One region of the Mesorhizobium sp. B2-3-11 genome, then DNA from elsewhere that is predicted to be linked to it. Evidence: predicted binding sites of a transcription regulator. Region 1 holds the regulator's gene; the other holds the start of a gene.
What was found. Region 1 encodes LexA, which represses DNA repair genes until DNA is damaged. Its sites were predicted from a motif close to TGTTCNNNNTGTGTTCNG; they were not measured.
Positions count from the first base shown of each region.

Region 2: a site for LexA is predicted at 2,186-2,203, ahead of parE (DNA topoisomerase IV subunit B). Genes of this name have one in related genera too.

Region 1 is NZ_VFVS01000001.1:459,187-463,505, reverse strand. Features, by position in the region: gene gltX (glutamate--tRNA ligase) at 1-20, opposite strand, end outside; gene FJ960_RS02465 (ComEC/Rec2 family competence protein) at 124-2,577, shown strand; gene lexA (transcriptional repressor LexA) at 2,571-3,314, opposite strand; gene FJ960_RS02455 (GntR family transcriptional regulator) at 3,722-4,319, opposite strand, start outside.
Region 2 is NZ_VFVS01000028.1:34,111-38,429, reverse strand. Features, by position in the region: gene FJ960_RS27440 (type II and III secretion system protein family protein) at 1-1,022, opposite strand, end outside; gene cpaB (Flp pilus assembly protein CpaB) at 1,113-2,036, opposite strand; gene parE (DNA topoisomerase IV subunit B) at 2,274-4,319, shown strand, end outside.

The DNA.
Region 1 (4,319 bases):
GTGATGACCTTGTCGGGCATGGAACTCTCGGAGAACGTCTGAAGCTGAGTGCGGAGCGCGCGGACTTTCGCGCGTCGCGCGTTCATGTAGCATAGGGTGTCGAGGGCGCAAGGGGCAGACCCGATGACTGGACAAGGCCGGGGCTCGGATCGGGGCGAGGGCGCCATTGTCGGCGTCAGCGAGCGATCCCTGTTTGCGACGCCTCCTGCGATCCCGCTGCCATCGCCGCTCGTGGCTGCGCCCGCAACCCAGCCGCTGCAGGCGGATAGCCCAGCGCCAACTCCATCTCCTGCCGCACGCAGAATTGTGCGCGTGCGCCGGCAAATCGGCCCGATATCCTTTCCTCGCCTGCGTCACGGCGTGGCCAAGGCGGCGGAGCTGGAACTCGACCGGGGCGTCGCCTTCCTGCTGGTGCCGGTCTGCCTGGCCGTTGGGGCGATCTGCTACTTTTCGCTGGCGTCCGAGCCCGATTTTGCAAAGCCTGTCGCGGTCGTGGTTCTGGCGGCGGTATGTGCATTCGTCTCGCGCTCCTGGCCGAAAACCCATCTGTGTTTCATGGCACTGCTGTTGTGTGTGCTTGGCCTGCTTGCGGCGAAGGTCGAAACATGGCGAGCCGGAACCCGGATGCTGGGCTCGGAAATCTCGACGCAACTGACCGGTCGCGTGATCTCGCTCGAGGAGATGGAGAGCGGCCGCATCCGGCTGACCATGGACGTGATTTCGACCGCCCGGCCGAAACTGCGCTACGCGCCTGAAAGGGTCCGGCTTTCGGCACGCAAGATACCGCCCGAAATGACCGCCGGCTCGCTTGTCACAGGCTATGCCAAACTGCTGCCGCCGACCGGCCCGGTGCGGCCGGACAGCTACGACTTCTCCTTCGACAGCTATTTCGCCGGCATCGGCGGCAGCGGCTTCTTTCTCGGCAATCCAACGGTCGTCTCCGCCGAAGCCGGTGAGATGCCGCTGCCGGCACGCGTGTTTTCAGGCATCGAAAATGCCCGCGAAGCCATCGCCGACCACATCAGGGGCAGCATTGGCGGCGCCGAAGGCGAGATCGCGGCGGCGCTGATCGTCGGCGTGCGGGCCGGCATTCCCGATGAAATCAACGAAGCGATGCGGCGCACCGGCATCTATCACATCATCTCGATTTCAGGTCTGCATATGGCGCTGGTGGCCGGCACCATCATGGGTCTGCTGCGCGGCGCCTTCGCGCTGTTTCCAGGGTTTTCCGCGCGCCGGCCGGTGAAGAAATACGCCGCCGCCGCCGCACTGTTTTCGATCGCCGCCTATCTCGTCATTTCGGGCGTCGTCGTCGCGGCCGAACGCAGCTTCATCATGCTGGCGGTGATGCTGATCGCCGTCTTGTTCGATCGCGCGGCGCTGACCATGCGCAATCTGGCGATCTCGGCGATCGCCGTTATCCTGGTTTCGCCGCACGAGGTCGTCGGCCCGAGTTTCCAGATGTCGTTCGCGGCAACCGCAGCCTTGGTTGGCGCCTATGCCGGCTGGGCCGACCACCATGCGGGAAAGACGAGGCCTCCGCCGCCAAAGCGATCCCTACCCGGGTTTCTGACGCGAAAATTCCTCTTGGCGACAGGTGGATTGGCCATGACGTCCATCATCGCCGGCAGCGCGACGGCACTGTTTGCCATCTGGCATTTCCAGCGGGTGTCGCCGCTCAGCCTGTTCGCCAATCTGGCCGTCATGCCGATCGTGTCGATCGTGATGTTCCTGGCCGTCGCTAGCGCGTTGCTGATGCCGTTCGGGTTGGATTGGCCGGCTCTCTACCTCATGGGCAAGGGCCTGACAGCGATGATCGCCATATCGGCGTGGATATCGGAGCGCTCTCCGGTCGATGGAGTCGGGCTGATTTCGCAGCAATCCGTGCTGCTGGTCACCGTCGCGTTGGTCATCGCGACGATGGCGACGACGTGGCTCCGGCTCACGGCGGTGCCATTCGCGCTTGCCGGTCTGTTGACTGTGTCGCACACGCGCGCGCCCGATGTGCTGATCTCGGAAGATGCGCGGCTGGTGGCTCTGTCGATCGGCAATGGCGAACTGGCCGTCAACCGGGAACGTCCGAACGAATTCGCAGCCGACAATTGGAAACGCGCTCTGATCTCCGAAACAATCGTCCTACCGGAAATGTTCGAGGAGACGGACGGGCAATTCGATCTTGCCACTCCCACCGACCTGCCGCTGGGATCGCCGTTCTATTGCCGCGAAGGCCTGTGCCTTGCCAGGCACCCTTCCGGCGCGATCATCGCCTATGTCGAGGATCGCAAGAACACCTGGAAGGCCTGCGCCTTCGCCGACCTGATCGTCGTCAATGACGCGACCGCCTATGACACCTGTCATAATCCGCTGGTTCTCGTCGTCACCAAACGCCAGCTCGCCCGCAAGGGGAGTGCCGCCGTTTTCTTCGATCCCCAATCGGCCACGACGCCGGCTGAGATCGAATTCGCCGTCGACGGACCATACCGGCCTTGGCACGAGCAGCGAAAATTCTCACGCGAGGCGAGGGGGCTGGCCCCCTATAAAAAGGCCGACAAGCCCGATGGCAAGCCAGTTCAGTAGCGCCTGATCAGCCCGACGAGCTTGCCCTGCACCTTGACCCGATCCGGTCCGAAGATGCGTGTTTCGTAGGCTGGATTGGCGGCTTCGAGCGCGATCGAGGCGCCCTTGCGACGGAACCGCTTCAGCGTTGCTTCCTCCTCGTCGACCAGCGCCACGATGATTTCGCCCGGACTTGCTGTATCGGCATTGCGGATGATGACCGTGTCGCCGTCGAAGATACCGGCCTCGATCATCGAGTCGCCCTTGACTTCCAGCGCATAGTGCTCGCCGCCCATGATCATGTCCGGCGGCACCGAAATCGAATGCGTCTGATGCTGGATAGCATCGATCGGCACACCGGCGGCGATACGACCCATGACCGGGATGGACACGGCTGAAACCGCATCATCGTCGTTGCCGGCCGCGGCCAGGCGGGAAGGCGCCGTCGCCGGCCTGATCTGGCGGCCGAGACTGCCTTGGCCAAGGCTGCCCTGGATGACGCTTGGCGAGAACTTCTTTGCCGCATTGAGGCCCGGCGCGATCGAGTCCGGCAGCCGCAGCACTTCCAGCGCGCGCGCCCGATTGGGTAGCCGGCGAATAAAGCCGCGTTCCTCCAGCGCCGTGATCAGGCGATGGATGCCCGATTTGGAGGCAAGATCGAGCGCTTCCTTCATTTCGTCGAAGGAGGGCGGTATCCCGCTTTCCTTGAGCCGTTCGTGGATGAACATCAGCAGTTCATGTTGCTTGCGTGTCAGCATGGCGGCCCCCAAGGCATTGAACGAAAGGTCTGACCAGAATCGAAAAAACAAACCCAGAACAAACACTATCCGTTCCAGTTGTGTTCCGCAACCGTTTAAAGTTTAATGAATTTGTTAACGCGTCTGAAGTTTTTTGCCGCGACAGCGGACTGAGGCCGATCCTTTCCACGATCGGCAGGCATTGAAATCGTTTTGGTTAATGGCCTGTGGCCTATCCACTGATGGGCCTTGGCATCAGTCTTTCGGGGGGCTCTTCGCGGGTGGATTGTACAATTTATGGATCCATTATTCGCGGAACGAAACGAAATCAAAACGCCAACGATTGGTAGCTTAGGGGCGGCGATGGACCCAGGCGTTTGGCCCACTCCGGCCAGCGCATGCCAATAGGCGTCGCGCAAGCATTGAAGTCACCCGGAACCCGCTTGCAAGCTGCCGGCGCGGGCGGCGTATTTGGTCGCGCCGCTGTCTTCGCTATGGACATAGACGTGCAGGGTATAGCCGATATGCGCCGTCATCAGCGCCTTGGCCCGCTCGACGTCACGATCGAGTGCAGCTTCCATGATCGCTGTATGGTGTTCGATCGCAATCGCTTCGCACAATGCCTCCATTGCCTCTTCATAACCGTCCTTCAGGCCAGCCGCGGCCCGCAATGTCGGCGCCAGGCCGAGAAAACGATGATGCCGTCGCAGCTGATCGGCGATGGTCGAGCGGAATCGCATGAGCCAATTGGAAGTCGCCGCGCTCAGCAGCGCCACATGGAAAGCTTCGTGGTTCTCGTCCCATTTATCGACGGCCGCATCCGAAGGATCGTCGACCGCGGTCTTGCAACGGGAGAGCCGGTAGTGGGCGGTGACAACGGCATCCTCCCACTCCTTGCCGCCTTTTTCCATCGATTCGAGGAACAGGGGTATCTCGACCACCATCCTGGCGCGTGCCAGGTCCTCCAGTTCGGCCCGCGATACCGGAGCGACGGTAAAACCACGATTGCTGATGGCGGTGACAAGG
Region 2 (4,319 bases), on a different contig from region 1:
CCGTTCTTCAGGTCGACCGAGGTCTTGGCGCGGCGCACGATGAACCCCGGCACCGAAATGTTTCCGATATTGTAGGACGCCGAAGCGTCGATCGAGGAGACTTCCGGCGCGATGTCGAGGCTGACCAACCCGTCCTTCAGCACGGTCGGCGTAAAGTCCAGGCTGACGCCGTATTTCTTGTAGCTGACGGAGATCTTGCCATTGTCCTCGGAAACCGGGATCGGGAATTCGCCGCCGGCAAGAAAGCTCGCCGTTTCGCCGGATCGGGCAATCAGGTTCGGTTCGGCCAGCCTTCGGGCAAGGCCGCGCTCCTCCAACGCCTTGATGGCGATGTCGATCGAGACGCCATTGGACAGCAGCCGGCCAATGATCTCGCCAGTCCCCGCCGCCGGCACCGAGCCCGGATCGAGAGAGACATCGCGACCGCCGAAGCCGTAGGCGAAATTGGCGCTGTATTTCGCGCCCAGGTCCTGCCCGGCCTGGCGGTTGATCTCGACGAAGCGGACATTGAGCTGGACCTGCTGCGACGAGGAGATATTGACCGAATTGATCACCTCCTCATTGCCGGAGAAGCGGGTGGCGATCTTGTTGGCCTTTTCGGCGGCGACCGCGTCATCCGCCTCGCCCGACAGCACCACGCGGCCATTGGCCGAGCCGACCTTGATCTTGGCGTCCGGCACGCTGGCACGGATGGTGCTCGCCAATTGGTCGGTGTCGAGCGTCACTTCGATGTCTACGGTGCCGACGAGCTGCTTCTTCTCGTCGAACAGCGCAATGCCGGTGGTGCCGAGATTGTTGCCCAGCACATAGAAGGATTTGTCGGTCAGCGGGTTGACGTTGGCGATCTCCGGATCGCCGATGACGATCTGATAGAAGGCCGCGCTCGTCATGATCGTCTTGGGCTTGCCCTTCGCGACCTTGATCGAGGCATTCCTGGTCGACGAGACATAGACGATGTCGTTGTCCGCCCTGGCCGCGCCAACGAAGGCGAGCATGCCGCTCGCGGCCAGTGAAGCCGCCATGGCCAAGGCGCGCACGAAACGCAACAGATTCGTCATTCGATATAGGGTGTGCATCACCATGATCCCGTCCCGCCCGGTCCCCACCGGTCTTTACTTCTGGTCCCGCGAAGGGACTTGGTATTCCTCGGCCTGCGTGCCGCGCGTCACGATGACCGTCTTGAATTTCGGCTTCTCCGGCTCCTTGGCGATGGCATCGAATAAGGAGCCGGCGGCGGCCTGGGCATTGGAAGCCACGGATCCGCCGAAGGACGAGATGGTGGTGACGCCGTTCTTGCCGTCGCCGCCTTCGCTGGCGGAGCGCAGCGACAGCGACAGCGTGCCTACCGTGCGGGCAAGCGCCACTTTCTGCGCGCCTTCGGTCGTCACCTCGAGGGTCACGGAATTGGCCACCTGCGGCGTCGTCTGGCGCTCGTCGGCGCCCTGCCCGACGCTCAGCACCTTGGCGTCGGCAACGACGATCTCCGAGGTGATGGTCGAGCCGGCCGCGCCTTGCGCGTTCTTGGCGACTTCCTGGATTTCGCCGGCATCGCGGGTGAGCACGACATCGACCCGGTCGCCCGGCGTGACGAAGCCACCGACCCCAGCGATCTCGTCGGTGCGGATGGTGACCGCCCGCATTCCGGGCGTCAGCATATTGGACAGCGTCGCGCGACCGTTCGGTCCCGACAGCTTGGTGAGCAGCAACGGCTCATTGACCTCGATCGGCGACAGCACGACCCGGCCCCCTTCGCCGAGCAATCCATCGATGGTGGCAAAGGCCCCCTGCGGCAGGGACTCCTGCGGCCACGGAATTTCGCTGAGCTTGGCGCGGTCGAGCTCCATGCCATAACGCAACGGCGCATTGGCCACCACGATGGTCTTGAACTCTATTTTGGGTGCTGGAGCGGAGATCGACGCCGTTTTCTCCTGGGCATCGGCCTTGGCCTGGCTCTTGACCCAGAAATCCGCGGCAAAGATCGAGATCGCGCCGAAAACGGCGGCGATGCCGATCATCGTTATGGCCTTGCCCCTCACGCCGAAACCCCTGATGCCCGTCGTTTCTTGTTATGTTGGGCTCACGCTAGTCCGCATTGGTAAAGAATCGGGAATCTTGTGCGGTGGCATTCGACCGATTTCCGCCTGCTTGGTTATCGAATGGTTTTAGGGTAAGAGGGGTTAAATCCCCGAACGTAACAGGAACCTCCGTCGCCTGGCGCCGAAAAGCGTGGCAATATCGACGGGTGATTCGCAGCACCGGACCCTATGGTTGGCATGGACGACAACAACGATCTCTTCGGCAATGTGGGCAAGCAGCAGCAACCGGTTCGCACGCCGGCGCGCCCGGCCGACCCGCTGGTGCAAGCGGCCGCCAGGCGCCCGGCCGCTGCCAAGGATGGCAGCGAGGGGTACAGCGCCGCCGACATCGAGGTGCTCGAAGGCCTGGAGCCGGTGCGCCGGCGGCCGGGCATGTACATTGGCGGCACAGACGACAAGGCGATGCACCATCTGTTCGCCGAGGTCATCGACAATTCGATGGACGAAGCGGTTGCCGGCCACGCCACCTTCATCGATGTCGAGCTTTCAGCCGATGGTTATCTCACTGTCACCGACAATGGCCGCGGCATCCCGGTTGATCCACATCCGAAATTCAAGAAGCCCGCGCTCGAAGTGATCATGACGACGCTGCATTCGGGCGGCAAGTTCGATTCCAAGGTCTATGAGACATCAGGTGGCCTGCACGGCGTCGGCGTTTCCGTAGTCAACGCCCTGTCGGATCATCTCGAGGTCGAAGTCGCGCGCGGCCGCCAGCTTTATCGCCAACGCTTTTCACGTGGCATTCCGATAAGCGGTCTGGAGCACCTGGGCGAGGTGCACAACCGCCGCGGCACCAGGACGCGTTTCCACCCCGACGAGCAGATTTTCGGCAAAGGCGCGGCATTCGAGCCGGCGCGTCTCTACCGCATGACGCGTTCGAAGGCCTATCTGTTCGGCGGCGTCGAAATCCGCTGGACCTGCGATCCCTCCCTGATCAAGGAAAAGGATCAGACACCGGCCAAGGCGGAATTCCATTTCCCCGGCGGCCTCAAGGATTATCTGAAAGCGTCGCTCGGCGACGAATTCCAGGTGACGCGCGAAATCTTCGCCGGCAAGAGCGACAAGCAAGGCGGCCATGGCTCGCTCGAATGGGCGGTGACCTGGTTCGGCGGCGACGGCTTCATCAATTCCTACTGCAACACCATCCCGACCGGTGAAGGCGGCACCCACGAGGCCGGCTTCCGCAACGTGCTGACGCGCGGCCTGCGCGCCTATGCCGACCTCATCGGCAACAAACGCGCTTCGATCGTCACCTCGGAAGACGTCATGATCTCGGCCGCCGGCATGCTGTCGGTGTTCATCCGCGAGCCGGAATTCGTCGGCCAGACCAAGGACAGGCTGGCGACGATCGAAGCGATACGCATCGTCGAGACCGCGATCCGTGACCCGTTCGACCATTGGCTGGCCGACAATCCGCAGGAAGCCTCGAAGCTGCTCGACTGGGTGATCGCGCGCGCCGATGAGCGGGTGCGCCGCCGCCAGGAAAAAGAGGTGTCGCGCAAGAGCGCTGTGCGCAAGCTGCGCTTGCCGGGGAAGCTCGCCGATTGCACGCAGAACGCGGCGGCAGGTGCCGAACTCTTCATCGTCGAAGGCGATTCCGCGGGCGGCTCGGCAAAGCAGGCGCGCGACCGCGCCAGCCAGGCCGTCTTGCCGCTGCGCGGAAAAATCCTCAACGTCGCCAGCGCCGGCAATGACAAGCTGGCCGCCAACCAGCAGATATCGGACCTGATCCAGGCGCTCGGCTGCGGCACGCGGTCAAAGTACCGTGACGAGGATTTGCGCTATGACCGCGTGATCATCATGACCGACGCCGACGTCGACGGCGCCCACATCGCTTCGCTGCTGATCACCTTTTTCTACCAGGAGATGCCGGCGCTGGTACGCGGCGGCCATCTCTACTTGGCGGTGCCGCCGCTTTACTCGATCAGGCAAGGCGGCAAGGTCGCCTACGCCCGCGACGACGCGCACAAGGACGAGCTTCTGCGCACCGAATTCACCGGGCGCGGCAAGGTCGAGCTCGGCCGCTTCAAGGGCCTGGGCGAGATGATGGCTGCACAGCTCAAGGAAACCACTATGGACCCGAGAAAGCGCACGTTGCTCAGGGTCGATGTGAACGAAATCGATTCTGCCACCAAGGACAGGGTCGATGAGCTGATGGGCACCAAGCCCGAAGCTCGCTTCCGCTTCATCCAGGAACGCGCCGAATTCGCCGAGACGGAAGTG